DNA from 3 places in the Kitasatospora sp. NPDC086009 genome. Region 2 is predicted to be linked to each of the others. Evidence: riboswitches for the same ligand, from Rfam matches in the RefSeq annotation. Region 2 holds a riboswitch; each other region holds the start of a gene.

Region 1 (9,746 bases), on a different contig from region 2:
ACGCATTTTGCTTGCGGAGGATCGTAGGCAGGTCCTGACCCTCCGCAACAGGGATTACCCCTCAGGTGACCAGGCTCACGCCTGCCACGCCGGGGTTCCCCACCGGATACGGTCGACACATGCCAGTTCAGCCCGATTCAGCCCGCCCGCCGCTCTTCACCTGGGAGTTCGCCGCCGACCCGTACCCGGCGTACGCGTGGCTGCGGGAGCACGAACCGGTGCACCGCACCACCCTGCCGAGCGGGGTCGAGGCCTGGCTGGTGACCAGGTACGCGGACGCCCGGCAGGCGCTCGCCGACAGCCGGCTCTCGAAGAACCTGGCCCACCACAGCGGGCACGCCCACCGCAGCGGCCGGGTCGGCATCCCCGGCGAGCGCCAGGCCAATCTGATGACCCACCTGCTGAACATCGACCCGCCGGACCACACCCGGCTGCGCCGGCTGGTCTCGAAGGCGTTCACGCCGCGCCGGGTGGCGGAGTTCGAGCCCCGGGTGCAGCAGCTCACCGACCGGCTGATCGACGGCTTCGCGGAGCGCGGCTCGGCGGACCTGATCCACGAGTTCGCCTTCCCGCTGCCGATCTACGCGATCTGCGACCTGCTCGGCGTGCCGGCCGAGGACCAGGACGACTTCCGGGACTGGGCGGGCATGATGATCCGCCATGGCAGCGGGCAGCGCGGCGGGGTGGGACGCGCCGTCAAGCGGATGCGCGCCTACCTGGCGGAGCTGATCCACCGCAAGCGGGCCGATCCCGGCGACGACCTCATCTCGGGGCTGATCCGGGCCAGCGACCACGGTGAGCACCTGACCGAGAACGAGGCCGCGGCGATGGCCTTCATCCTCCTCTTCGCCGGGTTCGAGACGACCGTGAACCTGATCGGCAACGGCACCTACGCCCTGCTGCGCAACCCCGGGCAGCGGGCGCTGCTCCAGGACTCGATCGCCCGCGGCGAGACCGCGCTGCTGGAGACCGGTATCGAGGAACTCCTGCGCTACGACGGGCCGGTGGAGCTCGCCACCTGGCGGTTCGCGACCAGCCCGCTGACCATCGGCGGCGTGGACATCCCGGTCGGCGATCCGGTGCTGGTGGTGCTCGCGGCGGCGGACCGGGACCCGGCGCGGTTCGCCGACGAGAACACCCTCGACCTGGCCCGGACGGACAACCCGCACCTCGGCTTCGGGCACGGCATCCACTACTGCATCGGTGCGCCGCTGGCCCGGTTGGAGGGGCGCGCGGCGCTCACCACCCTGCTCACCCGGTTGCCCGATCTGCGACTCGCCGCCAGCCCGGAGGAGCTCCGCTGGCGCGGTGGCCTGATCATGCGTGGACTGCGCGATCTCCCGGTGGAATTCACCCCCGAGAAGCCCTCCGCTGCACCGGTGGACGGGCTCTGAGCAAATCCGTCCGGCGCCCACGGTGGTGTCTCGATCTCGTCGCGCCGAGACCTCGACACGCTGACGGGATGTCGCCGACACGCCCTGGCAGCGGGTATGAATCAGCATCAAACCGGACATAGCTCTGTCGTTGGTAGGCGATCGGCCACGCGCCGTAATTTATGTGTGATACCTGCGATATGAGCTTGTTATTGATGTGAGGATCTGTCTACCCTCCCTGGAGTTCGCAGCTGCGGACCTCGTGCGCGGAACGCCGAATCCTGCCCGCCGCGTTACGGGAAACCGACCAGAACCCTTGGGCAGGGGCGGGGGAACCAGGTTTGTTGCCGTCCCCCACGGCTTGGGGTGAAGCCGCCCACGCGGGCAGAAGGCGTCCGCGTCGTGCGGCCGGGCCACCTCCCGGTCCGAACCCGACAGCTCACCTCGCAGGCGTGCGGAGAGGACTTCCCCATGCTCTTCGTCGGAACCGGCCGTCACCGTCGTCGCACCCAGACCGAGAAGGCCATCGCCGTTGCCGGCGTGGCCGGCGTCGGACTCGCCCTGCCGCTCCTCACCGCCACCGGCGCCTCGGCCGCCCCGGCCTCGACCTGGGACGCGGTCGCCCAGTGCGAGAGCGGCGGCAACTGGGGCATCAACACCGGCAACGGCTTCTACGGCGGCCTCCAGTTCACCTCCAGCACCTGGAAGGCGTTCGGCGGCACCTCGTACGCGCCGCAGGCCCACCAGGCCAGCCGGGCGCAGCAGATCTCGGTCGCCGAGAAGGTCCTCGCCTCGCAGGGGCCGGGCGCCTGGCCGGTCTGCTCCCAGAAGGCGGGCCTGGCCAAGGGCGGGGCGGCGGCCTCGGTCGACACCTCCTCGGACGCCGAGCCGACGGCCGCCGCCAAGCCGGCCCAGTCGAAGCCCGCGCAGAAGCCGGCGCAGAAGCCCGCCCAGAAGCCGGCCCAGCAGCAGGCCCCGAAGCCCGCCGCCCAGCAGCCCGCCCAGCAGGACGGCCGGGCTCCGGGCTTCGCCGGCCAGCCGGGCTGGGACGCCGACGCGAAGGTCTTCTGGTACCAGAGCGACGGCGCCTGGTACTGGACCAGCCACCAGAGCGTCTACCAGCAGTACGCCGGTCAGCAGGCCACCCAGCAGACGAGCGGGTACGCGGGCCAGGACAGCCGCCCCGCCGCCGCCCACGGCGCCCCGGCCGCGGCCGCTCCCGCCGCCCAGCAGCGCACCGGGCACGGCTACACCGTCCAGTCCGGTGACACCCTGTCGACGATCGCCGCCGCCCAGGGCGTCGAGGGCGGCTGGCAGACGCTGTACGACGGCAACCGCGGCACCGTCGGCACCGACCCCAACCTGATCCTCCCGGGCCAGCAGCTCGACCTCGGCTGACCGCCCGTGTGGTGACTCCCCTTGCGGTGACGCCACGAAGGGGGCCGGTTCGGCCCCCTTCGTCCGCATCCGGCCGCATTTCGTGGGACAACCAGGTGAACTACCGGTGGGTAGCCCGGCCACACGCTGAGACGGGACCGAGGCCGACGTGGTCCCGGGAGCCCGTGCGGTTAGGCTCTGGTCGTAACGACTCCGCAACCATCCGGCCGACAGCACCCATCGTCAGCCGAACCTGCTTCCGCTAGGAGATGCCTCGTGCCGTCCATCGATGTCGTCGTAGCCCGTGAGATTCTCGACTCGCGTGGCAACCCCACGGTCGAGGTCGAGGTCGGCCTCGACGACGGCAGCACCGGCCGTGCCGCTGTCCCGTCGGGTGCCTCCACCGGTGCCTTCGAGGCGCTGGAGCTTCGCGACGGTGACAAGAACCGCTACTTCGGCAAGGGCGTGGAGAAGGCCGTCCTGGCCGTCATCGAGCAGATCGGCCCCGAGCTGGTCGGCTACGACGCCACCGAGCAGCGCCTGATCGACCAGGCCATGCTCGACCTGGACGCCACGCCGGACAAGTCCTCGCTCGGCGCCAACGCGATCCTGGGCGTCTCGCTCGCCGTGGCGCACGCCGCCTCCGAGGCCAGCGACCTGCCGCTGTTCCGCTACCTGGGCGGCCCGAACGCCCACGTCCTGCCCGTCCCGATGATGAACATCCTCAACGGTGGCTCGCACGCGGACTCCAACGTCGACATCCAGGAGTTCATGATCGCTCCGATCGGCGCGGAGTCCTTCTCCGAGGCCGTCCGCTGGGGCGTCGAGGTCTACCACACCCTCAAGGGCGTGCTGAAGGAGCGCGGCCTGTCCACCGGCCTCGGCGACGAGGGCGGCTTCGCGCCGAACCTGGACAGCAACCGCGAGGCCCTGGACCTCATCACCGAGGCCATCCAGAAGGCCGGTTACGTGCCCGGCCGGGACATCGCGCTCGCCCTGGACGTCGCCGCCTCCGAGTTCTACCAGGACGGTGCCTACCAGTTCGAGGGCAAGGCGCTCTCCGCCGCCGAGCTCATCGAGTACTACGCCGAGCTCGTCGCCGCGTACCCGCTGGTCTCCATCGAGGACCCGCTGGACGAGTCGGACTGGGACGGCTGGAAGGCCATGACCGTCAAGCTGGGTGACAAGGTCCAGCTGGTCGGCGACGACCTGTTCGTCACCAACCCGGCCCGCCTGGCCAAGGGCATCGAGACCGGCACCGCCAACGCGCTGCTGGTCAAGGTGAACCAGATCGGCTCGCTGACCGAGACCCTGGACGCCGTCGAGCTGGCCCAGCGCAACGGCTACCGCTGCATGATGTCGCACCGCTCCGGTGAGACCGAGGACGTCACCATCGCCGACCTCGCCGTCGCCACCAACTGCGGCCAGATCAAGACCGGCGCCCCGGCCCGCTCCGAGCGCGTCGCCAAGTACAACCAGCTGCTGCGCATCGAGGAGATCCTCGACGACGCGGCCGAGTACGCCGGCCGCGGCGCGTTCCCGCGCTTCCGCTCCGCCGAGTAGTGACCGCGCGGCCGAGCAGTCGTCGGCCCGGGCCCGTCACGAGGGCCGAGCGCGCCCAGTAGCGCAAGCCTGACCGGTGCCCCGCCGTTCACCCCGTAGGGTGGACGGCGGGGCACCGTCGCGATCAGGAGGGGACACGGGAGATGGCAGGCTGGAGGATCCCGGGCTTTGCCGCCCGGCCTCGCTTCACGAGCCGGGCGACCGTCCTCGTCCTGGTGCTCTGCTCCCTGGTCGCGATCCTGGCCTACCCGACCAGGCAGTTCATCTCCCAGCGTTCCGAGATCTCCGCCCAGCGGGCGAGGGCCGAGCACGCCCGGCAACAGGTCGAGCAGCTGCGCCGGGAGAAGACCCGCTGGCAGGACCCGGAGTACGTCAAGGCGCAGGCCCGCAGCCGGCTGCACTACGCGATGCCGGGGGAGACCCCGTACATCGCGGTGGATCCGGCGGGCCGGGGCGCCACCCAGTCCTCCGCCGTCCCGCCCGCCCCCTCCGACGGCGCGGCCAAGGCCGCCAAGCCCTGGTACGCGAGCGTCTGGGACTCGGTGGACGCCGCCGACACCGCCGCTCTCGCCCCACCCTCTTCACCCGCCCCTGCCCCTGCTGGAGCCAGCTCCCCCCATGACCACTGAGAACCACCCCTCTGTCTCCGACACCGACGTCGCGGCCATCGCCGCACAGCTCGGCCGGGTCCCGCGCGGCCTGCGCTCGGTGGCGCACCGCTGCCCCTGCGGCAACCCGGACGTCGTGGAGACGGCCCCCCGGCTCGCGGACGGCACGCCGTTCCCGACGCTCTACTACTTGACCTGCCCCAAGGCCGCCTCGCTGATCGGCACGCTGGAGGCGGACGGCGTGATGAAGGAGCAGACCGCCCGGCTCGCCGAGGACCCAGAGCTGGCCGCCGCCTACCAGAAGGCGCACGAGGACTACATCGCGCGCCGCGACGCCATCGAGGTGCTGGAGGGCTTCCCCAGCGCCGGCGGCATGCCGGACCGGGTGAAGTGCCTGCACGTGCTGGTCGGCCACTCGCTGGCGGCCGGCGAGGGCGTCAACCCGCTCGGCGACGAGGCGATCGGCATGCTGGAGGACTGGTGGGCCAAGGGCCCCTGCGTCTCCCCCGACGAGGTCGAGGCCGCCGGCGAGCGGGTCGCGAGGAACCGCGCCAAGCAGCAGGACCACGAGGCCGTGATCGCCGCCAAGCAGCAGAAGGCCGCCGAACGCGCCGCCAAGCGGGCCGCGCAGGAGAATGCCGAGGAGCCCGACGCATGAGTGTCACCCGGGTCGCCGCGATCGACTGCGGTACCAACTCGATCCGCCTGCTGGTCGCCGACCTCGATCCGGAGACCGGGGCGATCACCGACCTCGACCGCCGGATGGTGATCAACCGGCTGGGTCAGGGCGTGGACCGGACCGGCCGGCTGCACCCGGACGCGCTGGCCCGCACCTTCGCGGCCTGCCGCGAGTACGCCGAGGTGATCGCCGGCTTCGGGGTGGCCCCGGAGCGGATCCGCTTCGTGGCCACCAGCGCCTCGCGGGACGCCGAGAACAGTGACGAGTACGCCAAGGGCGTGCGCGACATCCTGGGCGTCGGGCCCGAGGTGGTGAGCGGCGAGGAGGAGGCGCACCTCTCCTTCGTCGGCGCCACCAAGGAGCTCACCGGCGGCCAGTTCCCGGCGCCGTACCTGGTCTTCGACCTCGGCGGCGGCTCCACCGAGTTCGTGCTCGGCGCCGAGGACGTCCGGGCCGCCCGCTCGGTCGACATCGGCTGTGTCCGGCTGACCGAGCGGCACTTCGGCGGCGCCGAGCTGCCCTCGGCGGAGCAGGTCGCCGAGGCGCGGGCGCACGTCCGGGCCGAGCTGGACAAGGCCGAGGAGGTCGTCCCGCTGACCGGTGCGGCGACGCTGGTCGGTCTGGCCGGGACGGTCACCACGGTGTCGGCGATCGTCCAGGACCTGCCCGGGTACGACTCCGAGCGGATCCACCACTCGCGGATCACCCGCGAGGACGTGGCCCGGATCGCTTCCGAGCTGCTCGCCGCCACCCACGCCGAGCGTGCGGCCATCCCGTCGATGCACCCGGGCCGGGTGGACGTCATCGCGGCCGGCGCGCTGGAGCTGCTGGAGATCATGGAGCGGACCGGCGCCGCCGAGCTGGTCGTGAGCGAGCACGACATCCTGGACGGCATCGCCTGGAGTATCGCCTCCTAGCCCGGTGCGAGGCTTACCGACCCGGCCTCGGAACCCCTTCGGGGGGTCCGGGGCCGGGGCGCGCCCGGGGCCCTGCGAGAAAGTTCGTGAATTTCTTCACATGGCGATCCAGCCATTCGTCGCGCTGACCGGTCCGCTACGTCCGAAATGTGGGACCGAAGGCCTGTCCGTCGTGTCGCCCGCTGGATCGCAGGTGACGCCCCCGTGCGGGTTTGAAAATCGAAATCACGCGCGGGAACCCAGGCGTGCCATGGATCGTTGCTGCTCAGCAGGGCCGTTCGGGTCCATAGCCTCACGGGGGGGCGGGGAGGGCTGTGAGACAGCTCCCCAGGGCCGAGAAAGTGGCCGCGAAGTGTAGCACAGGGTGTCCAGGAGCTTGTGACCGGCCTCACGAAGGCTGCTCCGGACGGTGCTGGATACTTTCGGATATGAGCACCACGGAGCGTCCTCGCATCCTCATTGTCGGCGGTGGTTACGTCGGCCTGTATGCCGCGATGCGCATCCTCAAGAAGATGCGCTATGGCGAAGCGACCGTCACGGTCGTCGACCCGCGGTCGTACATGACGTACCTGCCCTTCCTCCCCGAGGCGGCCGGCGGCAACGTCGCGCCCCGCAACCTCGTCGCGCCGCTGCGCAGCGCCCTCAAGAAGGCGGAGGTGCTCACCGGTGCTGTCACCGGTGTGGACCACGCCCGCAAGGTCGCCACCATCCAGCCGGCGGCCGGCGACTCGTACGAGCTGCCCTTCGAGTACCTGGTCGTCGCGACCGGCTCGGTCTCCCGGACCTTCCCGATCCCGGGTCTGGCGGAGCACGGCATCGGCATGAAGACGGTCGAGGAGGCCATCAGCCTCCGGAACCACGTCATGGCGCAGCTGGACAAGGCCGAGTCCACCACGGACGAGGCGATCCGCCGCAAGGCGCTGACCTTCGTCGTCGTCGGCGGTGGCTTCGCCGGTGTCGAGACGATCGCCGAGATCGAGGACATGGCGCGCGACGCCGCCAAGATCTACAAGACCGTCAGCCGTGACGACATGCGCTTCATCCTGGTGGAGGCGGCCAACCGCATCCTCCCGGAGATGGGCCCGGACCTCGGTCTGTGGACCAAGGAGAAGCTCGAAGAGCGCAACATCGAGATCTACATCGAGACCTCGATGGACTCCTGCGTCGACCAGCACGTCGTGCTGAAGAACGGCGTCGAGGCGGACGCCTCCACCATCGTGTGGACGGCGGGCGTCAAGCCCAACCCGGTGCTGGCCAACTTCGGCCTCCCGCTGGGCCCGCGCGGCCACGTGGACACCGCCCCGACCCTGCAGGTCAAGGGCTTCGACTACGTCTGGTCCGCCGGCGACAACGCCCAGGTGCCGGACCTCGCCGCGGGCGAGGGCGCCTGGTGCCCGCCGAACGCGCAGCACGCCGTCCGGCAGGCCGCCGTCCTCGGCGACAACGTGATCTCGGGCATGCGCGGCTTCCCGCAGGCCGAGTACAAGCACAAGAACCTCGGTGCGGTGGCCGGTCTCGGCCTGCACAAGGGTGTGGCGATCCTCTTCGGCAAGTACAAGCTGAAGGGCCGTCCGGCCTGGTGGTTCCACCGCCTGTACCACGGCGCCATGGTCCCGACCATGAACCGCAAGGTCCGCGTCTTCACCGACTGGACGCTGGCGGTCTTCCTGAAGCGCGAGGCCGTCGGCCTGGCCCAGATGGAGAAGCCGTTCGAGGCGTTCCAGGAGGCCGCGGCGCCCGCGCCGAAGCCGGTCGAGGCCGCCAAGCCGGCCGCCGACAAGGAACTCGCCAGCAGCAAGTAAGCGACTGAGATCCCGGTGTGGGAGCACCGGGAAATGAGTCGGAGGCCCTCCGCCCGGCAGCGTCGCCGGACCACGACCTCCGTGGTGCTCAGCCGGCCGTGCGACCGGGCGGAGTACAGAAGTAGCGAGTACAGAAGTAGCGAAAGACCCCCACCGAACCCTCCGGTGGGGGTCTTTCCGTGTCCGGCGCCGGTGCGGTGCCCGGCGCCGGTGGATCAGTCGGTCTTGATGCTCTCCAGGATGTCCAGCTTGGACGCCCGGCGGGCCGGCCAGATCGCGGCCACCAGGCCGACCAGGCCGGCGAGCACGAGGAAGAGCAGCAGCTGGCCGTAGGGGAGCGCCGTGGTCAGGCCCGCCATGCTGGACTTCAGGGTGCCGAGGATCCCCCAGGCCGTGTAGCAGCCGAGCAGTACGCCGATGCCGGCACCGAAGACCGAGATCACCACCGACTCCAGGCGGACCATCCGCTTGATGCCGCTGCGGTCCAGGCCGATCGCCCGCAGCATCCCGATCTCGCGCTTGCGCTCGAAGACCGACATGGCCAGCGTGTTGACCACACCGAGGACCGCGACCAGCACGGACATCGCCAGCAGGCCGTACATCATGTTCAGCGCGATGGTGATGATCTGGCTGAAGTCGTCGCGGACGTCCTGCTTGGACTTGACCTCGATCACCGGGTTGGCGCCGGTGGCGTCCTTGAGCGCCTTCTTGAGCGAGTCGGTTGCGCCGTCGGCGCCCTTGACCAGGACGTCGCTGACGTACGGCGTGGGCTCGTGCTTGACGATCTCGCTGTTGGCCAGCACCACCGGGCCGAGCATGCCGCCCGACTCGTAGACACCGCCGACGGTCAGCCGGCCCGTGGACTGGTCCGGGTAGGTGACGGTCAGGGTCGAGCCGGTGGTGACGTTGTTCTTCTTGGCGACGTCCGTGTCGATCAGGGCCTGGCCCTGGGCGAAGCCCGCGGTGGATCCGCTGGTCAGCTTGACGGAGACGAGCTGGTCGAAGCTGTCCGCGTCCAGGCCGCTGATCGACTTGTTCGTGCCGTTCAGGTCCCAGTAGACGGTGGTGAGCGGCGAGGAGGCCGTCACTCCGGCGGTCTTGGCGACCTCGGCGGGGACCTTCGGCGACAGGCTCATGTCGTTCGCGGTAGAGATCAGGTAGTCGGCCTTCATCGAGCTGGTGACGGCCTTGTCGAGGGCTCCGCCGACCGAGGCGCCGATCACCGTCAGGCCGGTGACCAGGGTCAGACCGATGGTGAGGGCGGCGGCGGTGGCGGCGGTGCGGCGCGGGTTGCGCACCGCGTTCTGCCGGGCGAGCTTGCCGGGCGTACCGGCCAGCTTGCCGAGCACCGGGCCGACCAGGGCGATCACCGGGCGGGAGAGCAGCGGCAGCAGGATGAAGACGCCGATCAGGGCGAGCCCGGCGCC
Region 2 (9,746 bases):
CGATCCAGGTCGGTACGGCCGTGGTGCTCGCCGGGGCCACCGCGATGATCACCGCGGGCAGCGGCGGAGGGGACGGTGCCCAGGCCCAGCTGGACGGCTACCGGCCCGCCCTGGTCCTCATCACCGGGATCGCCGCGCTGGGCTTCCTGATCGCCACCGCGGGTGCCGTGCTCGACCGGCGCAAGCGGTCAACTCCCGTGTCCGTCCCGGACTATGATTATCCGTCCGTCGACCTGGCCGACCGGCGGGACGAGGTCCTGACCAAGAGCTGACCCCACCAGCCCGGCCCCGTCCTCGACCTCAGGTACGCGCCGGCTCCACCAAACCCCCGTGTCGGTGGAGCCGGCGCGTCCGTACGAGCCGATCCCCGCAGTCCCGCCCAAGTGCGGGGTTCCACGGATCGGCGGCTCGCGCCGCCAGTATATTGGCCAGGAGCCAACGAACGTACGGAGCAGACACGATGGCACCTCGCGGGGATTCGGTCAACGAGGAAATGCGTCAACGCTCCCGCCGGCGCATCATGCGCGCCACCGTCGAACTCGTCGACGAGCACGGCTACGCGGGCACCACGCTGACCGACATCGCCGAGCGGGCCGGCCTCGCCCGCGGCCTGCTCTCGTACTACTTCGACGGCAAACGGCTGCTGATGCAGTCGGCGACCCACCGGATGATGCACCTGGCGCTGTCGGCCGCCCTGGACGCGATGGAGCCCGGCTCCTCGCCGGAGGCCCGGCTGGCCCGCGCGATCGACACCGTGCTGGGGCTGGCGATGGACCACCCCCGGGTGATGCGCTCGCACCTCGCGCTCATCCTGGACCCGGACACCGGCGCCTTCGTCCAGGACCCGGAGCAGCGGCAGCTCGGCGCGATCCTCCAGGGGCTGCTGCGCGACTGGGGCGCGCCCGACCCGCTCGCCGAGCACGCGGTGCTGCGCAGCGCGCTGATGGGCGGCTGCATCGGGGTGCTGCTGCCGGGTGCCGAACTGCCGCTGGCGCTGATCCGCGCCGACCTGTTCGGCCGCTACGGCCTGGACTGGCCGCTGGGCCTCCCCCCGCAGCCGCAGCCGCCGGAACGCGAACGGCCGCCGGCCCGCGGGTGAACGCGGCGGCCGGCGGCCGTTCGGTGCCCGGTCGCCCGGGCCGGGTCAGCGCTCCTTGAGGATCGACGCCAGCAGGTCGATGGTGCGCTCCGGCGTCAGGCTGTCGACGCAGAGCCGCTCCATGACCTGGATGTACGCGTCGACGTCGTCGCGCTTGTCGAGGTAGAGCGCGCTGGTGAGCTGCTCCAGGTAGACCACGTCGGCGAGGTCCTGCTCGGGGAAGCGCAGGATCGTGAACGCCCCGGACTCCCCGGCGTGGGCGCCGAAGCGGAACGGCATCACCTGGATCACCACGTTGGCCTGCTCGGCGACGTCGATCAGGTACTGCACCTGACCGCGCATCACCTTGGGGCCGCCGACCGGCCGGCGCAGGGCCGCCTCGTCGATGACCGCCCAGAGCCGGGGGCTGCTGCCCTCGGCGAGCAGCTTCTGGCGGCGCAGCCGCAGGCTCACCCGCCGCTCGACCTCGTCCTCGCTGATCACCGGGCGACTCTGACCGAAAACCGCCCGTGCGTACTCCTCGGACTGCAGCAGGCCGGGGATGAACTGGACCTCGTAGGTGCGGATCAGTGCGGCGGCCTCCTCCAGGCCGACATAGGTCTGGAACCAGCCCGGCAGCACGTCGTTGAAGCTGTGCCACCAGCCGGACTTGTTGGCCTCCCGGACCAGGCCGAGGAGGGCCTCGCGCTCACCGCCGTCGTCCACGCCGTAGAGGCTGAGCAGATCGGCGACGTCGCGCTCCTTGAAGCTGACGCGGCCGAGCTCCATGCGGCTGATCTTCGACTCGGAGGCGCGGATCGCATAGCCCGCGTCCTCGCGGGTCATGCCGCGCGCCTCGCGGAGGCGGCGCAGCTGGGAGCCGAGGAGGATCCGGCGGACCATCGAGCCGCCGCCCGGCTGAACTGTGGTCATGCGGTCGAAACCTCCACCTAGGGCAAACAGCGCACAGTCTGCCATCAGTTGAGCGCTCACGGTGCCGATACTGACGGATGTTCCTATCAGTTCTGCACTCCTCACACCAGGATGCACGTGCATTCGGCGCTTGCATATGCCATTTGAACGACTGCACGTGAATCGACTCTTGCATCTGCAGTGAGCGCAGAGGACGATGGTGCACGTGCACCTGCACATCCCTGGCAATCCCGCGGGCTCCGCGTCGACCCCACGCGCGACTCCGCGCACCAGCCCGGCAGCGCCCTCGCGCCACCGGGCCTTCGTGTGCGCGCGCGACTGGTCGAGGGGTCGGCCGCGCGGCCTAGCGAGTCGGAGGTGACCGGCATGACCCCGGCGGGTCCAGCCGTGTCCGCCCCCTTATGGGAGGAGCTCTTCATGAGCACCGGTACGGCCTTGGCAGTCGATCCCCATGTGGTCACCTGTACGCTCGCCCCTCGCTACGAAGCCGTCAGAACCGCGCGCGACTTCGCCAGGACCGCTCTTCAGCGCTGGGGACTGGGCGAACTGTTCGACGACGTCGCGCTGGTGGCCTCGGAACTGGTGACCAATGCCCTGCGGCACGCCATCGGCGCGTGCCCCGGGGCGACGGGCGGCGCGCTCGACGACTACGACTTTCCCACCCAGCCCGCTCCCGAGGGGCGGCTACCGATCCGAATAAGCCTGGTGCACCGCGCACCGCAGGTGGTCTGCGCGGTCAGCGACCCCAGCAGCACCGGGCCGGTGGCCCGGGAGGCGGACTTCGTCGCCGAATCGGGTCGCGGGCTGCACCTGGTGGACTCGTTCAGCCGGTCCTGGGGCTGGCACCCGCTGGGCGGCGGCAAGGTGGTCTGGGCTCTGTTCGAGCCCGAGGCCGGCGCGCTGGCGGAGCTCGGCGGGCGGCACCGCCGCTCGGCCTAGCCGTGCGCCGCGGCCGGCGGGAGGACGGCACCACTCCCGGGGTGCGGCACCGGGAGGACGGCACCGCTCCCGATCCGCGGCCGCGCACGCTCCTGGCCGCAGACGTGTGGTGCCCGGTCCGCAGCGGCCCGCCCGCGAGCCCCGGCCCGACGGCGACCGGCCGACGGCAGCCGGTCGCGCGATCGCCCGGCGACAGCCTCCCGGAGCGACGGCCGCACCGGCGGCACCCGCTCACGACGCCCACCACGGGGCGGCCGGGCGGAGAAGACAAAGGCCGTCGTGGTGTCAGCACCCACGACGGCCCCCCGATGGCGAAGAAGACGAAACGGTCAGACCGCCAGGTGGTCGAACTCCCCGTCCTTGGCGCCCAGCAGCAGCGCCGCGATCTCGGCCCGGGTGTAGATCAGTGCCGGACCATCGGGAAAGCGCGAGTTGCGCATCGCCACGTCGCCCCCCGGGAGCGCGGCGAACTCGACGCAGTTGCCCTGGGAGTTGCTGTGGAGGCTCTTCTGCCAGACCACGTCCTTGAGGTCCGCAGCCGCCATCCCGTTGTACGTGTCGTACCTGTCGTGCATAGAAATCTCCCGAAGAGCTCCGGAGTAGTCGTCCAGCTCGGCGCCCCGGCTCGCAGCCGAACGACTGGGCCGGCCCCGTACCGGCCCGGCACAACGCCTCACTTGACGTGATGATAGCTCCAGTGCACGTGCATCAGCACGGGACGTTGCAGGTGCACGGGCCTTTCGTCGACAAATCGGAACTCTTCACCGCCTCGACACCTGAGGGAACGTAAGCGGACATATCCGGGGCAATCGGGAAGACTCCGATAACCGCCCGTAGGCAGCCACCCGCTGAATGTTGATCTTCGGGCGCCCGGAGTCGCGCCGCCGTGACCCTCCGTCAGACCGTCCGTATGCTGTGAGACATCTCACGCGCCACCGCCGCAACGCGCGGCACCTCCTGTCACGTCTCAGGCAGAAGTGGTAGCCACATAGGGATTGATCACGGTATGTCCTAATTTCGGGCACCCCGCCCCTCCCGGTACGGCAGCCGACTGCAGCGTTGGCCGGGGGATGTCCTACGATCTCCGCCATGAGCACCGCAGCCATCCCGGGCGCGCCACTGCCCGTCCGCACCCCAGGCTCCCGTGCGCGGGGGCGCCACCGACGCCCCGAGCGCCCCGAGATCCCGGCCGGATCCCCGGCCCTGGTGCTCGCGGTGCCCGCGACCGCCGGGCCGGAGTCCCGTTCCGTGGTCGAGGAACTGCTGTCGATCGTACGCAGCGAGCAGAACGGCGTGCAGACCGCGGCCGGTTACCTCGACAGCGGCGCGGGCGGGAGCGAGCCCGGCCGTGACGAGTACTCCGTCGCCGAACTGCTGGCGCACGCCGCCGAGTCGGGCCTGCCCGCCCCGGTCGTGGTGCCGCTGGTCCCCGGCCCGCACGGTTTCCTGACCGAACTGCACGCGCTGGCCGCCGAGTACGGCGCCCACGTCACCGATGTCCTCGGCCCGCACCCGCTGCTCGCCGAGGCCGTCCACGTCCGGCTCTCCGAGGCGGGGCTGGCCCGCGCCGACCGCGCCCGGCTGTTCGCCATCGCGACGGCCGCGGACGGCGTCGTCCTCACCACCGTCGGTGGCGAGGAGGCCGCCGCGGCGGCCGGGATCACCGGTGTGCTGCTGGCCGCCCGCCTCGCGGTGCCGGTCGTGCCCGCCGCGCTCGACGTGCCCGGCTCGGTGGCCGCCGCCGTCGCGCACCTCAAGGAGACCGGCTCCCAGCGCCCCGCGCTGGCCCCGCTGGTGATCGGCCCGGAGGCCGACTCCGAGCTGCTCGCCACGGCCGCCGAGGAGACCGGCTGCCCGAGCGCCGCGCCGCTCGGCGCCTACCCCACGGTGGGCCAGCTGATCGCCGCCACCTACCTCGCCGTGCTGCCGGCCGTCGCCCCCGAGGCGTTCGCCGCGCAGGCCGCCGCCGAGGAGGCCGCTGCCCAGGAGGCCGGGGAGCCCGCCGCCGAGTAGCGGACCACGAACGCCGAAGGGCCCGGAGCGCACCCGCTCCGGGCCCTCGCCGTACCCCCCGCCGTACGTGTCCCCGCCGCACCGGCCCTCTCCGTACGGGCCCGCGCCGCACCGGCCCGCGGCGCGTCGGTGCGGGCCCCGGCGGGCCCCGGCCGGCCTCAGGTCCGCCTCAGGTCCGCCCGCCCACCCGGCCGGTGGCCGCCGCCGCGTCCTTGAGCCGCAGCGCCGGCAGCTGCACCGGCCGGGACTGCGCGGCGAAGGCGGCCACCGGCACGCCGGTGGCGTTCCACGGCGACCGCCCGCCGTCACCGTCCGCCTTGCGCACCTGGAGCACCTCGGTCTGCCCCGCCCGGCGCAGCAGGATGTTCTTCGGCGGCGCCGACTCCGGGTCCATCCAGAGCTCGTTGCCGTCGAACTCGCAGTCCAGGACGAGGATGTCGTCCGGCTTGCCGTCCGGGGTGGCCCGGAAGGCGATCCCGGCCCGGCGGTGGCCGGTGAACCGGCTGCGGCTGAAGGTGACCGCCTCCCCGGCGAGTTCGTGGCGCGCGGTGGAGACGCCGTAGTCGCTCTGCCCGGCGGCGTCGATCAGCAGGCCGTCGAAGAGGGTCCCCTTGTCCCGGCCGAGCGAGTGCAGCGCCACTCCCCCGCCGCCGTTGCCGTACAGCACGCTCGCGGTGTAGTCGAAGTCGTTGAGGTAGGCGCCGTGCTCGATGCCCCACCCGCCGTTGTGGTAGGCCGCGAACTCGGTGACCACGTGGTGCTGCTGGGCGTTCAGCCAGACGAAGATGCCGTCCCGCAGGTTGTTGTGGGCCAGGCAGCGCTGGAACGTCCAGACCCCCTCGCTGTTCTCCGGCCACTCGAAGCCGGAGGCGCCGTCGGCCCCCTGGACGCCGACGGCCACGCAGTCCAGCGCCTTGCCGCCGGTGCCGGCGCCGAGGTTGAAGCCGGTCAGCCGGTAGGCCCGCGGGTTGGGCTCCAGCCGCGTGCGGGAGGCGACGCAGGACTCGTAGACGATGTCGTCGGAGGGCTGCTGCGGGGTGCGGGTGTCCGGCGGGCCGTCCCACCAGTAGGCGTCCTCCCAGGTGTCGTGGCTGATGCAGCTGCGGAAGGTGATGCCGTGGCTGGCGTGCGGGACGAAGGCGTGGCTCCCCGCGTCGCGGACCACCAGGCCCTCGACGACGGTGCCCCGGGTGGTGTCGCCCAGCATGTGGAAGTGCAGCCCGTACCGGCCGAGCACCGGGGCGGTCACCGGGGCGCTGCCGTCCGGGCCCTTCCAGGACTCCGCGGTGTCGGTGCGCGGGCCGACCCAGCGCAGCGCCGCATGCCGCAGGTCGGCCCGGCGGGAGGTGGTGAGGTGGACGTGGGCGCGGCCCTCGGCGGTGCCCTCGATCCGCACGCTGCGGGTCAGGTTGAGCACCTCGGCGCCGACCGTGACGCCCCCTCCGGCGCCGACCCGGGGGTGCGCGTACGTCAGCGGCGCCTCCAGGGTGACGGTGGATCCGCTGACGGCCCGGACGACGGCGAGGTCGTAGCGGGTGGAGAAGCCGTCCTCGCCGGGCGGGCCGGTCGGGGTGACGGCCAGTTCGTCGCCGGGCAGCCAACCGGTGGGCGGCGCGGCCAGGCTGACGGTGGTGTCGCCCGCCGCGAGCGCCCGGTCGGCGCGCCCCCAGGCGGTCTTGGCCGCGCCGTCCAGCCGCAGGTACCCGGCGCCGGTGACCCAGAGGCCGACGTCGGTGTCGACCACCTTCATGCCGTCCCCCCGGAAGCGCCGCTCGTCGACGGCGGGGAAGCGCACGGTGTGCACGGCGGCGCCCTCGGGGGCGAGCGCGAGGGTGCCGCGGATCTCGACGTTGCCCGCGGCGGCGAGGGTGAGGCTGCGGTCGGCGGCGAAGGTGAGCGCACCGCCCGGCTCGACCAGCAGCGAGCCGATCGCGGCGTCGGTGTCGAGCAGCACCCGGTCGGTGATCCGGACGGCGCTCTGCGGTCCGGGTACCCGGCCGCCCCAGCCGGCCGGGTCCGACCAGGGGCGGCCGCCCTGGTCGGGGGTGGGTGCGGGGGCGGCTCCGGCGGTGGGCTGCCCGGGCGCGGCCGTCCCCTCGGCGGGGGCGCCGTCGGTGGTGCCCCCGGGCGTCCCGGAGGGCGACGCGGCGCCGTGCCGGTGCTCCGCGGCCGGGTCGGCCGCTCCCGGCGCCGTGGCGGGGTCCTCCGCGGCGGCGCCGGGCGCGGAGCGGCCGTCCAGGGAGCGCCGCAGTGCCTCCTCGCCGCCGACCGCCGCGAAGACCGTGCCGACGGCGAGCCAGCGCAGCATCGTCCGCCGGGGCAGGGGAGTTCGGGGCTCGGCGGGCGGGATGTCCGCTCTGCGGTGTTTTGCCCGGCGGTGCGTTCCACGCGGCCGCTCGGCCGGCGCGCCGGCCTCGGGACCCTCGTCCATGGCCATCGCTGCGAAGCCCTCCCCCCAGACGGCCGCGTCGGTCCTGACGCCCTGAAGCATAGGCAGTTGCCGTGGCTCCGAAGGGCGTTGCGCGAAATCGGTCATTTCTGATCATGGTGGACAGCCATTCAGCACGCTCTTCATAAACTGTGATGACCGTCACACATGTTTGCGGTTTGAACTTAAGTCTGCTTAACGTGCTCCCCGTTCGTGGCCACACGGACCCAGCCCACCCGCAACGCCGAGTCCTGCCGTCGGGTGCGCTGGCAGCGCAGAACGCACCACGGCAGGAGCGGGGGAACCACAGGTAAGTCGCCCGGGACCGGTTCGTACCGGTTCGGGGCTAGGGGTGAAGCCGCGTCCACAGCGCGGCCGGGCAACTCCAGCCCGAATCCGACAGCTCACCTCGCAGGCGTGGGAGAGGACCGCGTCACCATGCTGCCCACCAACGGCACCCGCCTGTCCGGCCGCACCCGCCGAGCGATCGCCACCCTCGGCGTCGTCGGCATCGGCCTCACCGTCCCCTGCCTCACCGCCGGCTCCGCCTCGGCCGCCTCCGTCGCCACCTGGGACAAGGTCGCCCAGTGCGAGAGTACCGGCAACTGGAGCATCAACACCGGCAACGGTTTCTACGGCGGCCTCCAGTTCACCAACTCCACCTGGGCGGCGTTCGGCGGCACCAGCTACGCCGCGCGTGCCGACCTCGCCACCAAGGACCAGCAGATCGCGGTCGCCGAGAAGGTGCTCGCCGTCCAGGGCCCCGGCGCCTGGCCCGTCTGCTCCGTCCAGGCCGGTCTGACCAAGGGCGGCACCCCGGCCGCCGTCGACACCGCGACCGCCGCCAAGCCGGCCGCCCCGAAGGCCACCCCGGCCCCGGTGCAGACCCCCGCCCCCGCCGCCAAGCCGGCCGCGCCCAAGGCCGCCCCGAAGGCCGCCGAGACCCCGGCCGCCGCCGACTCCGCCCAGCCGTCGCAGGGCCGGAACTGGCAGCAGTACCGTCAGGACGCGCAGGCCTCCTCCGACTACACCGTGGTCGCGGGCGACTGGCTCTCCTCGATCGCCGACAAGAACAACATCCAGGGCGGCTGGGAGCGGCTCTACGAGCTCAACCGCGGCACCCTCGGCGACGGCCCGCACGTCATCTACCCGGGCCAGCACCTGAGCCTGGGCGACCGCGCGAAGACCCGGGCCTCGGACGAGTCCGGCCAGGGCTTCGACTGGTTCAACCGCTCCTCGGGCGCCACCGGCAAGGCCGACGGCTCCACCGCGACCGCCACCAAGCCGGCCGCGCAGACCCAGGCTCCGGCCGCCAAGCCCGCCGCCCAGGCGTCGGCCGAGGCGCCGGCCCAGGCCGCCACCGGCAGCATGGCCGCCGCGGTCTCCTTCGCCCAGTCGAAGGTCGGCCAGGCCTACGTCTACGGCGGTACCGGCAACGGCGGTTGGGACTGCTCCGGCCTGACCCAGGCCGCGCTGCGCGCCGCGGGCGTCTCCGTCCCGCGGGTCGCCGCCGACCAGGCCGCCGCCAGCACCCACGTCTCGCTGGACGCCCTCAAGGCCGGCGACCTGCTGTTCTGGTCCAACAACGGCCAGGACTCGGGCGTCTACCACGTCGCGCTCTACATCGGCGACGGCAAGTACGTCGAGGCCGCCAACCCGAGCGTGGGCGTGCGGACCCAGACCATCGCCAACTGGGCCCCGGACTTCGCCGGCCGGGTCTGATCCCGCCTGCGGTCCGCACGCGGTCCGCGCCACCCGCCGCAGCCCCCGGGGAGAGTCTGGTCGCTCCTCCCCGGGGGCTCCGGCACGCCCGCGCGCAGGATGGCCCGGGCCCGGGCCCGGGCATGGCCAAAGCCGGGCCCGGCGGGCATGCTGCTGCTCTGCACCCGAGGAGGAGTCACATGGCCCAGGTCACCGTCACGCTCGACGCCAATCTCGCGATCGACGCGATGATGCTCTCCGGCACCAGGAACCCGCAGGACGCCGTGGAACTGATCCTGCGCGACTACCTCGCCCGGGGGCGGCGCACCGAGAGCCGGACCGGCGAGGCCGCCGACGGGCAGCGGACCGGACAGCAGCGCCCGACCGCGCAGGAAGGCTGAGGGCGGACAGGACGGGGCCCCGGAGGACTGGATCGTCCTCCGGGGCCCCGGTCGTCGTCTCAGCGGGCGCGGGCGCCCGTGGAACCGCGCATCACCAGCTCCGGCTGGAACATGAACTCACCGCGCTGGGCGGCGTTCGCGCCGACCTCCTCCAGCAGGGCGTCGACGGCGGCGGTGGCCATCGCCTCGACCGGCTGGCGGATGGTGGTCAGCGGCGGCTCGGTGAAAGCTATCAGCGGCGAGTCGTCGAACC
Region 3 (9,746 bases), on a different contig from region 2:
CGCGATGTTGGCGGCCGAGGCCAGCGTGGGCGCGCCGGCGGCCTGGTCCATCACCCGCTTCTGCAGCGGTGCGACGGTCGCGAAGCCGAACACGCCGATCAGCGGAATGGCGACGATCGCGCCGACCCTGCTGTGCGAGGCGAGGGTGAAGGCGAAGAGCAGCACCGCCAGCACCGCCAGGATCACGTACAGGCTCCGCATCAGCGCGCGGTCGGCGAACCAGCCGCCGAGCAGGTTGCCGATGAACAGGCCGACGCCGAACAGGAAGAGCAGCCAGGTCACGCTGGAGGGGGCGAAGCCCGCCATCTCGGTCATCATCGGCGTGATGTAGGTGAACATCGCGAAGATGCCGCCCCAGCCGAGCACCGTCATGCTCAGCGCGAGCCAGATCTGCGGCTTGCGGAAGACGGCCAGCTCCGGGCCGAGCCGGGTGTCCTCGGCGCGCGGCTGGACGGGCACCAGGGCCGCGATGCCGGCGAAGCCGATCGCGCCGAGCGCCGCGACCACGTAGAAGGTGGAGCGCCAGCCGAAGTGCTGGCCGAGCAGGGTGCCCATCGGCACGCCGAGCACGTTGGCGGCGGTGAGCCCGGTGAACATCAGGGCGATGGCGCCGGCCCGCTTGTGCGGGGCGACGAGGTCGGCGGCGACCACCGAGCCGATGCCGAAGAAGGCGCCGTGCGCGAAGGCCGCGAGCACCCGGCCGACCAGCAGCAGACCGAAGGCGGGCGCGACGGCGGAGACCAGGTTGCCGGCGATGAACAGGCCCATCAGCATCAGCAGCATCCCCTTGCGGGGGATCCGGGTGCCGAGGACGGTGAGCAGCGGGCCGCCGATCACGACACCGAGTGCGTAGCCGGAGATGAGCAGGCCGGCGGTGGGGATGGACACCGAGAAGTCGCCGGCGACCTCGGGCAGCAGGCCCATGATCACGAACTCGGTGGTGCCGATGCCGAAGGCGCTGATCGCCAGCGCCAGGAGCGCGAGGGGCATGAGGGGACCGCTTTCCAGAGCGTACAGAAGCGTACAGAAGATTGCGTGTGCAACTACCAGCGTCGACAATACGACCGAACGCCAGATACTTGCAAGCGCTCGCTATCTCCATCTGCAACCCCTTGGACCCGCGCACCCTCCAGCGCGACCCGCCAACCACCCGCGCGCACCTTGCCCTCCCCTGGCGAAGTGATTAGGTTAGCCTCACCTAACCAACGGAGGTCGTCATGAGCCCCAGCCCCGTCGACGTCGAGGCGCCCGAACCCACCGCCGCCGAACGGGTCTGCAGCCTGCTCAGCACCACGTCCTCCGTGGTGATCCGGGCCTGCGGCGAGTACCACGACCTGGACACCCCGGTCTCGGTACACGGCTCCCGGCTGCGCCTGAGCGCACCGCTCGACTCGCCGCTCACCCTCGCCGTGACCCGCGAGCAGGACGGCCTGGCCGTCGTCCTGGACCTCACCGACATCGCCCCGGTCGCCGTCCGCGACCGCGTCCGCGGCCGTCTCACCCTGGCCGGCCGGCTGCACCTCGCCCACCTCGCCGACGACGGCCTCAGCGTCCACCTGCGGCTGGACGTCGCGCACGCCGTCCTCTCCACCCCGTACGGCACCACCGCCCTCACCGGCGCCGACCTCGCCCTGGCCGCGCCCGACCCGCTGGCGCGCTTCGAGGCGGCGATGCTCACCCACCTCGCCGACGACCACCCGGACGCCCTCGCCCTGCTCACCCGGCTGCTGGACCGCGATTTGCTCGTCGGACACCCCAACGTCCGCCCGCTGGCCCTCGACCGGCACGGCCTGGTGCTCCGTCTGGACCACCCCTACGGCCACCGCGACGTCCGCCTGGTCTTCCCCGCGCCGGCCCGCGACGCGGACGAGTTCGGCCACCGCGTGCACCAGCTGCTGACCGCCGCCAACAGCGACCTGCCCGCCCACCGGTCCTGACCCCCCGCCGGGGCGGCCCATTCCTTTCACCGCGACCGCCGACCGAGAATTGACGGCCCGTCCGACCGCGGACGGCCCGTCGTCATCGCCCGGAAGGCCCCCAGGAAGGCCTTCCGGAAAGGCCTTCCGCACGACGGAACCGACCACTCGGAAAAGCCGGACGGAAACCCTGATCGCGGGGGGGCATCTGCCTGTCAGAAGGGCACGAAAAAGGCCGGCCCGGCTCGCGAAGGAAATTCGCGAGCCGGGCCGGCCAGGGCGTGTCCCGCGCCCATGATCCGCTGACGGTGCGGCGATCACCCGGTCGAGCGGTCACCCGACATGACCATCCCGGGAGGTCGTACGCCCCGCACCCAGCGGAAGTCCGACCTCAGGTCAGAGGGAGACGCCGTGCGCCCGCAGGTAGGCGATCGGGTCGATGTCCGAGCCGTACTCCGAGCCGGTGCGGATCTCGAAGTGCAGGTGCGGGCCGGTCACGTTGCCGGTGGCACCCGAGAGGCCGATCTGCTGGCCGGCGGTGACGGTCTGACCGATCTTCACACCGATCGAGGACAGGTGCGCGTACTCGGCGTAGTGGCCGTCGGCGAGCTTGATCTCGACCTCGTTGCCGTAGGCGCCGCCGTTGCCGGCCTTCACCACGGTGCCGGCGCCGACGGCGCGCAGCGGGGTGCCGGTGGAGGCGACGAAGTCGGCACCGGTGTGGTGACCGGAGGCCCACATCGAGCCGGCCACGCCGTAGGCGGTGCCGAGCTTCGGGTTGGCGAGGGGGGCGACGAAGCCCGAGGTGCTGGCCGCGGCGGCCGGCGCCGCGGGAGCGGCCGGAGCGGCCGGCTTGGCGGCGGGGGCGGCCGGCTTGGCGGCCGGGGCCTCGGCGGGCTTGGCGGCCTGGACCGGCTTCGGGGCGGCGTGCTGGGCGGCCGGCTTCTGCGCGTCCTGCGAGACCTGCGGCTTGGCGGCCGGGGCGGCGGGCTTGGCGGCCTCGGCGGCGGCCGGAGCGGCGGCGGCCTTGGCACCCAGCGCGAGCTGCTGACCCGGGAAGATGAGGTTCGGGTTGGCACCGACGACCGAGCGGTTGTGGTCGTAGAGGGCCTTCCAGCCACCCTCGACCTGCTTGGCGTCGGCGATCTTCGACAGGGTGTCCCCGCCGACGACCTTGTAGCTCTCCTCGGCCGGCGCGGCGGCCGGCTTGGCGGCCTCGGCGGCCGGCTGCGCGGCAGCGGCCGGCGCGGCATCGACGCTGGTGGCGCCGGTCCAGGTGGAGGTCTGCGCGGGCTTGGCGGCCGGGGCGGTGTGGGCCTGGGCGCTGATGGTGGTCACCAGCGGGAGGGCGAAAGCGGCGCCGGTCACGGCGGTGGCGATGCCGATGCGGGCGGCGCGGGGCAGGGTGATACGACGAGCCTGTGCGGGCATGGCGAACTGTCCTCTCCGACGCCTGCGAGGTGAGCTGTCGGGTTCGGGCTGGAGTTGCCCGGCCGCATAGCGCGGCTTCACCCCAAGCCGGACCGTGAATTCCGGTCCGGCGACTTACCTTTGGGTCCCCCGCTCCTGCCGTACAGAGTTCGGTTCGTACCACCGGGCAGCGGCAGGACTAGGCGTTCCACCCGGTGGCCACCCGGTCCAATGCCGGGCGGTCGCTGAACTAAAACTCATCCGCCCGGGCGAAGCAATGTCGATCTCTTGAATCGACAACCACTACCGGGAAGGCCGTGACACTCCGAATGATCGGCTGCACAGTATGTGCACAATCGATTCACCGCGTGCCACTGATCCACGACGCTCCGCCGATTTCGGTGTCCGTACGCATGCGATCACCTACGGAAAGCCATCCGCCGACACACCCCCGGTGACCCTTGTCACGTCGCCTCCCGGAGCGCAGGATCAGGCGGTGGCCACCTCCGAGGCCGGCACCCTGCGCCTGGGCACCGCGCAGGGCCGCTGGGTACTACTGGCGACGGTGCTCGGCTCCAGCATGGCGATGCTCGACGGCACCGTCGTCAACGTCGCACTGCCCCGGATCGGCACCGATCTCGGCGCTCCGCTCGCCGCCCTGCAATGGACGCTCAACGCCTATCTGCTCACCCTGGCCGGCCTGATCCTGCTCGGCGGCGCGCTCGGTGACCGCTACGGCCGGCGCCGCGTCTTCCTGATCGGCGTGCTCTGGTTCGCCGCCGCCTCGGCGGCCTGCGCCGCGGCCCCCACCATCGAGGTGCTGGTCGCCGCCCGCGCGGTGCAGGGCGTCGGCGGGGCGCTGCTCACCCCCGGCTCGCTGGCGATGCTCCAGGCGGTGTTCCACCCTGACGACCGCTCGGCGGCGGTCGGCCTCTGGTCCGGCCTCGGCGGGGTGTCCGCCGCGATCGGCCCGTTCCTCGGCGGCTGGCTGGTGGACGGCCCCGGCTGGCGGTGGATCTTCCTGTTGAACGTCCCGCTCGCCGCCCTGGTGGTCGCGGTGGCCTCCCGGCACGTCCCGGAGAGCCGGGACGAGAGCGCGACCGGCCGGTTCGACGTCCTCGGCGCGGCGCTGGCCGCGCTCGCGCTGGGCTCGGTCACCTACGCGCTGACCGCGGCGGGCGACGGGCTCTCGGCCGTGGTGTGGGTGTCCGGCGCGGCCGGCCTGCTGCTGGGCACGGCCTTCGTGGTGGTCGAACGCCGCGTCCCGGAGCCGATGCTGCCGCTCGGCCTCTTCTCCTCCCGCCTGTTCACCGCGGTGAACCTGGTCACCCTCTGCGTCTACGCGGCGTTCAGCGGCGTCTTCTTCCTCCTGGTCGTCCAGCTGCAGATCGTCTCCGGCTTCTCCCCGCTGGTCTCCGGGCTCGCCCTGCTGCCGATCACCGTGCTGATGCTCGCGCTGTCCGCCCGGGCCGGCCGGCTCGGCAAGCGGATCGGCCCGCGCCTCCCGCTCACCGTGGGGCCGCTGCTCTGCGCGACGGGGGTCCTGCTGATGCTGCGGATCGGCTCCGACGCCTCGTACTGGACGGACGTGCTGCCGGCCGCCACCGTGATGGGCTGCGGGATGGTCCTGCTGGTCGCGCCGCTGACCGCGACGGTGCTCGCGGCGGTGGAGGTCCGGCATGCCGGGATCGCCAGCGGCGTCAACAACGCCGCCGCCCGCGCGGCCGGGCTGCTCGCGGTGGCCGCCCTGCCGGCGCTGGCCGGGCTCAGCGGCGAGGCCTACCGGGTGCCGGCCGCGGTGGACTCCGCCTTCCGGACCGCGATGCTGATCTGCGCCGGGCTGCTGGTCACCGGCGCGGTGACGGCGTTCACCACCGTCCGGGGCAATGTGCTGGCCCCCGAGGACCACCCGGTCGCCGAGCCGGACTGCACCTACGCCTGCGGCACCGCCCCTCCGCTGGATCCGGGCCATGCCGCCGCCGGACACGGCGAAGGCCCCGCCACCGGATCGGCGGCGGGGCCCACGAAGGCCTGAAGCAACGTCAGAGGATGTCGCCCGGGGCGTACTTGGCGGCCTCGGGGTAGGCGGTCGCGACGGCCTCGACCTGGCGGACCACCTCGGCGACCTGGGCACCGGCCGCGCCGGTGAAGGAGAGCCGGTCGGCCAGCAGCGCGTCCAGCCCAGCCCGGTCCAGCGGGATCCGCGCGTCCGCCGCCAGCCGGTCCAGCAGCTCGTTCTCCCGCGCGCCGGCCCGCATCGCCAGCGCCGAGGCGACGGCGTGCTCCTTGATGACCTCGTGCCCGGTCTCCCGGCCGACGCCCGCCCGCACCGCGCCCATCAGCACCTTGGTGGTGGCCAGGAACGGCAGGTAGCGGTCCAGCTCGGCCTCGATCACGGCGGGGAAGGCGCCGAACTCGTCGAGGACGGTCAGGAAGGTCTCCAGCAGGCCGTCGAAGGCGAAGAAGGCGTCCGGCAGCGCGACCCGGCGGACCACCGAGCAGGAGACGTCGCCCTCGTTCCACTGGTCGCCGCCCAACTCGGCGGTCATCGAGGCGTACCCGCGCAGGATGACGGCCAGGCCGTTGACGCGCTCGCAGGAGCGGGTGTTCATCTTGTGCGGCATCGCGGAGGAGCCGACCTGGCCCTCCTTGAACCCCTCGGTGACCAGCTCGTGGCCGGCCATCAGGCGGATCGTCTTGGCCAGGCTGGACGGCCCGGCCGAGAGCTGGACGAGGGCGGTGAGCACCTCGAAGTCCAGCGAGCGCGGGTAGACCTGGCCGACGCTGGTCAGCACGTGGTCGAAGCCGAGGTGACCGGCCACCCGGCGCTCCAGCTCGGCGAGCTTGTCGGTGTCGCCGCCGAGCAGGTCCAGCATGTCCTGGGCGGTGCCGACCGGGCCCTTGATCCCGCGCAGCGGGTAGCGGGCGATCAGCTCCTCCAGCCGGCGGAAGGCGACCAGCACCTCGTCGGCGACGGTCGCGAAGCGCTTGCCCAGGGTGGTGGCCTGCGCGGCGACGTTGTGCGACCGGCCGGCCATGACCAGCTCGGAGTGCTGGGCGGCGAGCCGGCCCAGGCGGACCAGCACGGCGACCGTGCGGTCGCGGACGTGCTCCAGCGACTGGCGGATCTGCAGCTGCTCGACGTTCTCGGTCAGGTCCCGGGAGGTCATGCCCTTGTGGATCTGCTCGTGGCCGGCGAGGTCGCTGAACTCCTCGATCCGCGCCTTCACGTCGTGCCGGGTGACCCGCTCGCGGGCGGCGATCGAACCGAGGTCGACCTGGTCGATCACCCGCTCGTAGTCGGCGACGGCGCCCGCGGGCACCTCCACGCCGAGGTCCTGCTGGGCCTTCAGGACGGCGAGCCACAGGTGGCGCTCAAGGACCACCTTGTGCTCGGGGGACCACAGCTGGGCCAGGGTCGCCGAGGCGTACCGGGAGGCCAGGACATTGGGGATCTGGGGCTTCGCGCTCACGCTTCGCAAGCCTAACAGCCGAGGTCAGCGCGAGCGGCGGCGGACCGGGCGCTGCCGCCTCCCCCGCCCGCCCCGGCCGATCGCCGTGCCGCTGTGCCGCTGTGTGCCGCTGTGTGCCGCCGAACCGCTACACCGTGCCGGGCGAGCGCCCGGCGAGGACCGGCAGCACCTGCGCGCAGATCGAGTGCAGCGAGATCCGCTGCTCGTCCGTCATCGCCTCGAAGGCCTGGTGGGTACGGCTCATCTCGCCGCGGATCAGCCCGAGGATCTCGCGGCCCTGCTCGGTGATCACCACGATCTTGACCCGCCGGTCACCGGCCGCCGCCTCGCGGTGGGCCAGGCCGAGCGACTCCAGCCGGTCGACGATCCCCGTCACGTTGGAGGCGTCGCAGCCCAGCCGGCCGGCCAGCGCGCGCATCGGCACCGGCTCCTGCACCGCACCGAGCGCCTTCGCCTGGGAGGAGGAGAGACCGTGCCGGGCCGCGGCTCCCGCGAAGTCCTGGAAGTAGGCGGCGCCGACGGCGGCCAACGCCTCCATCAACTCGGCGTTGGTCGGTACGGTCGTCGTCGCTGTCGAACCCATGGGGCCAGCGTACGACCGAGTGCTTCACCAACTCAAGCTTTGACCGGGGCAAAAGTCCGCAGGTCAACCGCTCGGCCCCGGAAGGGCCCCCGGACGGCCCCCGGACGGCCCCCGGGCACCCGACCGGTCGCCCTCAGAGCACCAGCTGGTCGAAGAGCCGCCGCAGCTCGGTCTCCGGGTCACCGGTCAGCCCGGTGTGCACCGGTCCCGGCTGGACGACGGCGCTGCGCGGCGCCGTCAGCCAGCGGAACCGCTGCCCCGGACTGTCGCCCGCCGCCGGACCGGCCGCGGGCCCGCCCGCGCAGACCGCCTCGATCCCATGCAACGCCCGCCGCACCCCGGCGACGTCCGCCACCGGGTCGAGCGCCAGCAGCCGGGCCTGGTCCAGATGGGTACGGGCGCCCAGGTGCGCGCTCTGCCGGCAGTACAGCAGCACCCCGACGTTGACGCACTCGCCGCGCTCGACCCGGGGCACCGCCCGGATCACCGCGTACTCGTAGTCGTGCAGCTCGACGGCCGGCGGGGCCGGCGTCACGGACTCGCTCATGCGGAGACTTCCGGCAGCCAGTCACGCGGACCGGCCAGTCGCCCGGTCAGCTGGGAGCGGTACGCGGCGCGCACCGCCTCGGGCGAGTCGAAGCCCGGCTCGTCCGCCAGCCAGACGTCCGGGATCTGCGCCACCGCCGCCTCCACCGCCGCCTCGGCGAGCGGCGCGAGCGCCTTGTCCGCGGCCACCAGATCGGGCTCCGCGCGCAACAGCGCGTGGTCGGAGGCGTCGTACGGGCGGCGGATCCAGCCGGCCGCGCCCGCCCAGTGGTGATGGAAGATCAGGCTGGCGCCGTGGTCGATCAGCCGCAGCCCGCCGGTGGCCACCAGCAGGTTGGGGTTGCGCCACGAGCGGTCGACGTTGCCGATCAGGGCGTCGAACCAGAGCACCTGCCCGGCCAGCCCGGCGTCCACCTCGAAGCAGAGCGGGTCGAAGTTGAGCGCCCCGCTGACGAAGGCCATCCCGAGGTTGCGGCCGCCACTGGCCCGCATCTGGTCCTGGATCTGCGGGTCCGGCTCGCTGCGGGCCAGCACCGGGTCGAGGTCCACGGTGACCAACTCCGGTACCGGCAGCCCGAGCCGGCGGCCCAGCTCACCGGCCAGCACCTCCGCCACCAGCGCTTTGCGGCCCTGCGCGGCGCCGACCCATTTCAGGGCGTACAGCCGCCGGTCGTCGGCCTCGACCAGGCCCGGCATCGAGCCGCCTTCTCGCAGTGGCGTCACATAACGGACCGCCGTCACCTCGGGGAGCACGCCGGACAGCCTATCGGGCATATGCGCGGACCGGGCGCCGCGTGCCGTCCCCGCCCGGCGCGGGCCTGCGCCATCCGCGCCGTCCGGTGGCAGCGCCCGCTCCGCCGTGCGAGTGTGGCTCAGAGTAGTGGGGACCTTGCACGGTACGAACTGCACTGTAAGGGATGAACGATGGAACGAGCTCGGATCCTGATCGTGGGCGGTGGCTTCGCCGGACTGGAGTGCGCTCGCCGGCTCGAACGCAAGCTCACGCCCTCGGAGGCGGAGATCTCGCTGGTCACGCCGTTCAGCTATCAGCTCTATCTGCCGCTGCTCCCGCACGTGGCGGCCGGGGTGCTGACCCCGCAGTCGGTCGCGGTCTCGCTCCGCCGGACGCTGCGCCGCACCCACATCGTCCCCGGCGGCGCGATCGGCGTCGACCCGCGCTCCAAGGTCTGCGTGGTCCGCAAGATCACCGACGAGGTGGTCGCGCAGAAGTACGACTACCTGGTGCTCGCGCCCGGCAGCGTGACCCGCACCTTCGACATCCCGGGCCTGACCGACTACGCGCGCGGCATGAAGACGCTCGCCGAGGCGACCTACGTCCGCGACCACGTCATCGCCCAACTCGACCTCGCCTCCGCCACCCTGGACCAGCGGGAGCGCGAGTCCCGGCTCCAGTTCGTGGTGGTCGGCGGCGGCTACGCGGGCACCGAGACCGCCGCCTGCCTCCAGCGGCTGACCACCGCGGCCGCCCGGCGCTACCCCCGGCTGGACGCCCGGCAGATCAAGTGGCACCTGATCGACATCGCCCCGAAGCTGATGCCGGAGCTCGGCGACGCCCTCGGCGTCGCCGCCCTGGAGGTGCTGCGCGAGCGCGGCATCGAGGTCTCGCTGGGCGTCTCGGTGGCCGAAGTCGGCGCCGAGTCGGTCAAGTTCACCGACGGCCGGGTGCTCCCCTGCCGGACGCTGATCTGGACGGCCGGCGTCGCGGCCAGCCCCCTGATCGGCACCCTGGACGCCGAGACGGTCCGCGGCCGGATCGCGGTCACCGCGGAGATGCGGGTGCCGCAGTTCGAGGGCGTC

Evidence for each region. Region 2 has a riboswitch for cyclic di-AMP ahead of ACIF6L_RS09285 (transglycosylase family protein). Riboswitches for the same ligand answer to the same signal wherever they lie in the genome.
Region 1: it holds a riboswitch for cyclic di-AMP, as region 2 does, so the genes downstream of both, ACIF6L_RS25075 (transglycosylase family protein) here and ACIF6L_RS09285 (transglycosylase family protein) in region 2, are expected to answer to the same signal.
Region 3: it holds a riboswitch for cyclic di-AMP, as region 2 does, so the genes downstream of both, ACIF6L_RS29065 (peptidoglycan DD-metalloendopeptidase family protein) here and ACIF6L_RS09285 (transglycosylase family protein) in region 2, are expected to answer to the same signal.

What each region holds. Positions count from the first base shown of each region.
Region 1 is NZ_JBITSA010000012.1:1,345-11,090, reverse strand. It holds gene ACIF6L_RS25080 (cytochrome P450) at 120-1,394, shown strand; cyclic di-AMP (ydaO/yuaA leader) riboswitch at 1,668-1,840, shown strand; gene ACIF6L_RS25075 (transglycosylase family protein) at 1,845-2,771, shown strand; gene eno (phosphopyruvate hydratase) at 3,027-4,313, shown strand; gene ACIF6L_RS25065 (septum formation initiator family protein) at 4,457-4,942, shown strand; gene ACIF6L_RS25060 (DUF501 domain-containing protein) at 4,914-5,579, shown strand; gene ACIF6L_RS25055 (Ppx/GppA phosphatase family protein) at 5,576-6,517, shown strand; gene ACIF6L_RS25050 (FAD-dependent oxidoreductase) at 6,946-8,319, shown strand; partial or broken gene ACIF6L_RS25045 (ABC transporter permease) at 8,535-9,746, opposite strand, start outside.
Region 2 is NZ_JBITSA010000003.1:10,207-19,952, forward strand. It holds gene ACIF6L_RS09250 (MFS transporter) at 1-272, shown strand, start outside; gene ACIF6L_RS09255 (TetR/AcrR family transcriptional regulator) at 521-1,099, shown strand; gene ACIF6L_RS09260 (helix-turn-helix domain-containing protein) at 1,145-2,011, opposite strand; gene ACIF6L_RS09265 (ATP-binding protein) at 2,429-2,950, shown strand; gene ACIF6L_RS09270 (DUF397 domain-containing protein) at 3,280-3,525, opposite strand; gene ACIF6L_RS09275 (hypothetical protein) at 4,040-4,963, shown strand; gene ACIF6L_RS09280 (hypothetical protein) at 5,133-7,271, opposite strand; cyclic di-AMP (ydaO/yuaA leader) riboswitch at 7,664-7,822, shown strand; gene ACIF6L_RS09285 (transglycosylase family protein) at 7,809-9,113, shown strand; gene ACIF6L_RS09290 (hypothetical protein) at 9,293-9,493, shown strand; gene ACIF6L_RS09295 (LacI family DNA-binding transcriptional regulator) at 9,553-9,746, opposite strand, start outside.
Region 3 is NZ_JBITSA010000015.1:31,530-41,275, reverse strand. It holds gene ACIF6L_RS29075 (MFS transporter) at 1-990, opposite strand, end outside; gene ACIF6L_RS29070 (DUF2470 domain-containing protein) at 1,218-1,937, shown strand; gene ACIF6L_RS29065 (peptidoglycan DD-metalloendopeptidase family protein) at 2,313-3,347, opposite strand; cyclic di-AMP (ydaO/yuaA leader) riboswitch at 3,352-3,512, opposite strand; gene ACIF6L_RS29060 (MFS transporter) at 3,823-5,361, shown strand; gene purB (adenylosuccinate lyase) at 5,369-6,799, opposite strand; gene ACIF6L_RS29050 (MarR family winged helix-turn-helix transcriptional regulator) at 6,927-7,382, opposite strand; gene ACIF6L_RS29045 (DUF3037 domain-containing protein) at 7,516-7,929, opposite strand; gene ACIF6L_RS29040 (HipA family kinase) at 7,926-8,681, opposite strand; gene ACIF6L_RS29035 (NAD(P)/FAD-dependent oxidoreductase) at 8,853-9,746, shown strand, end outside.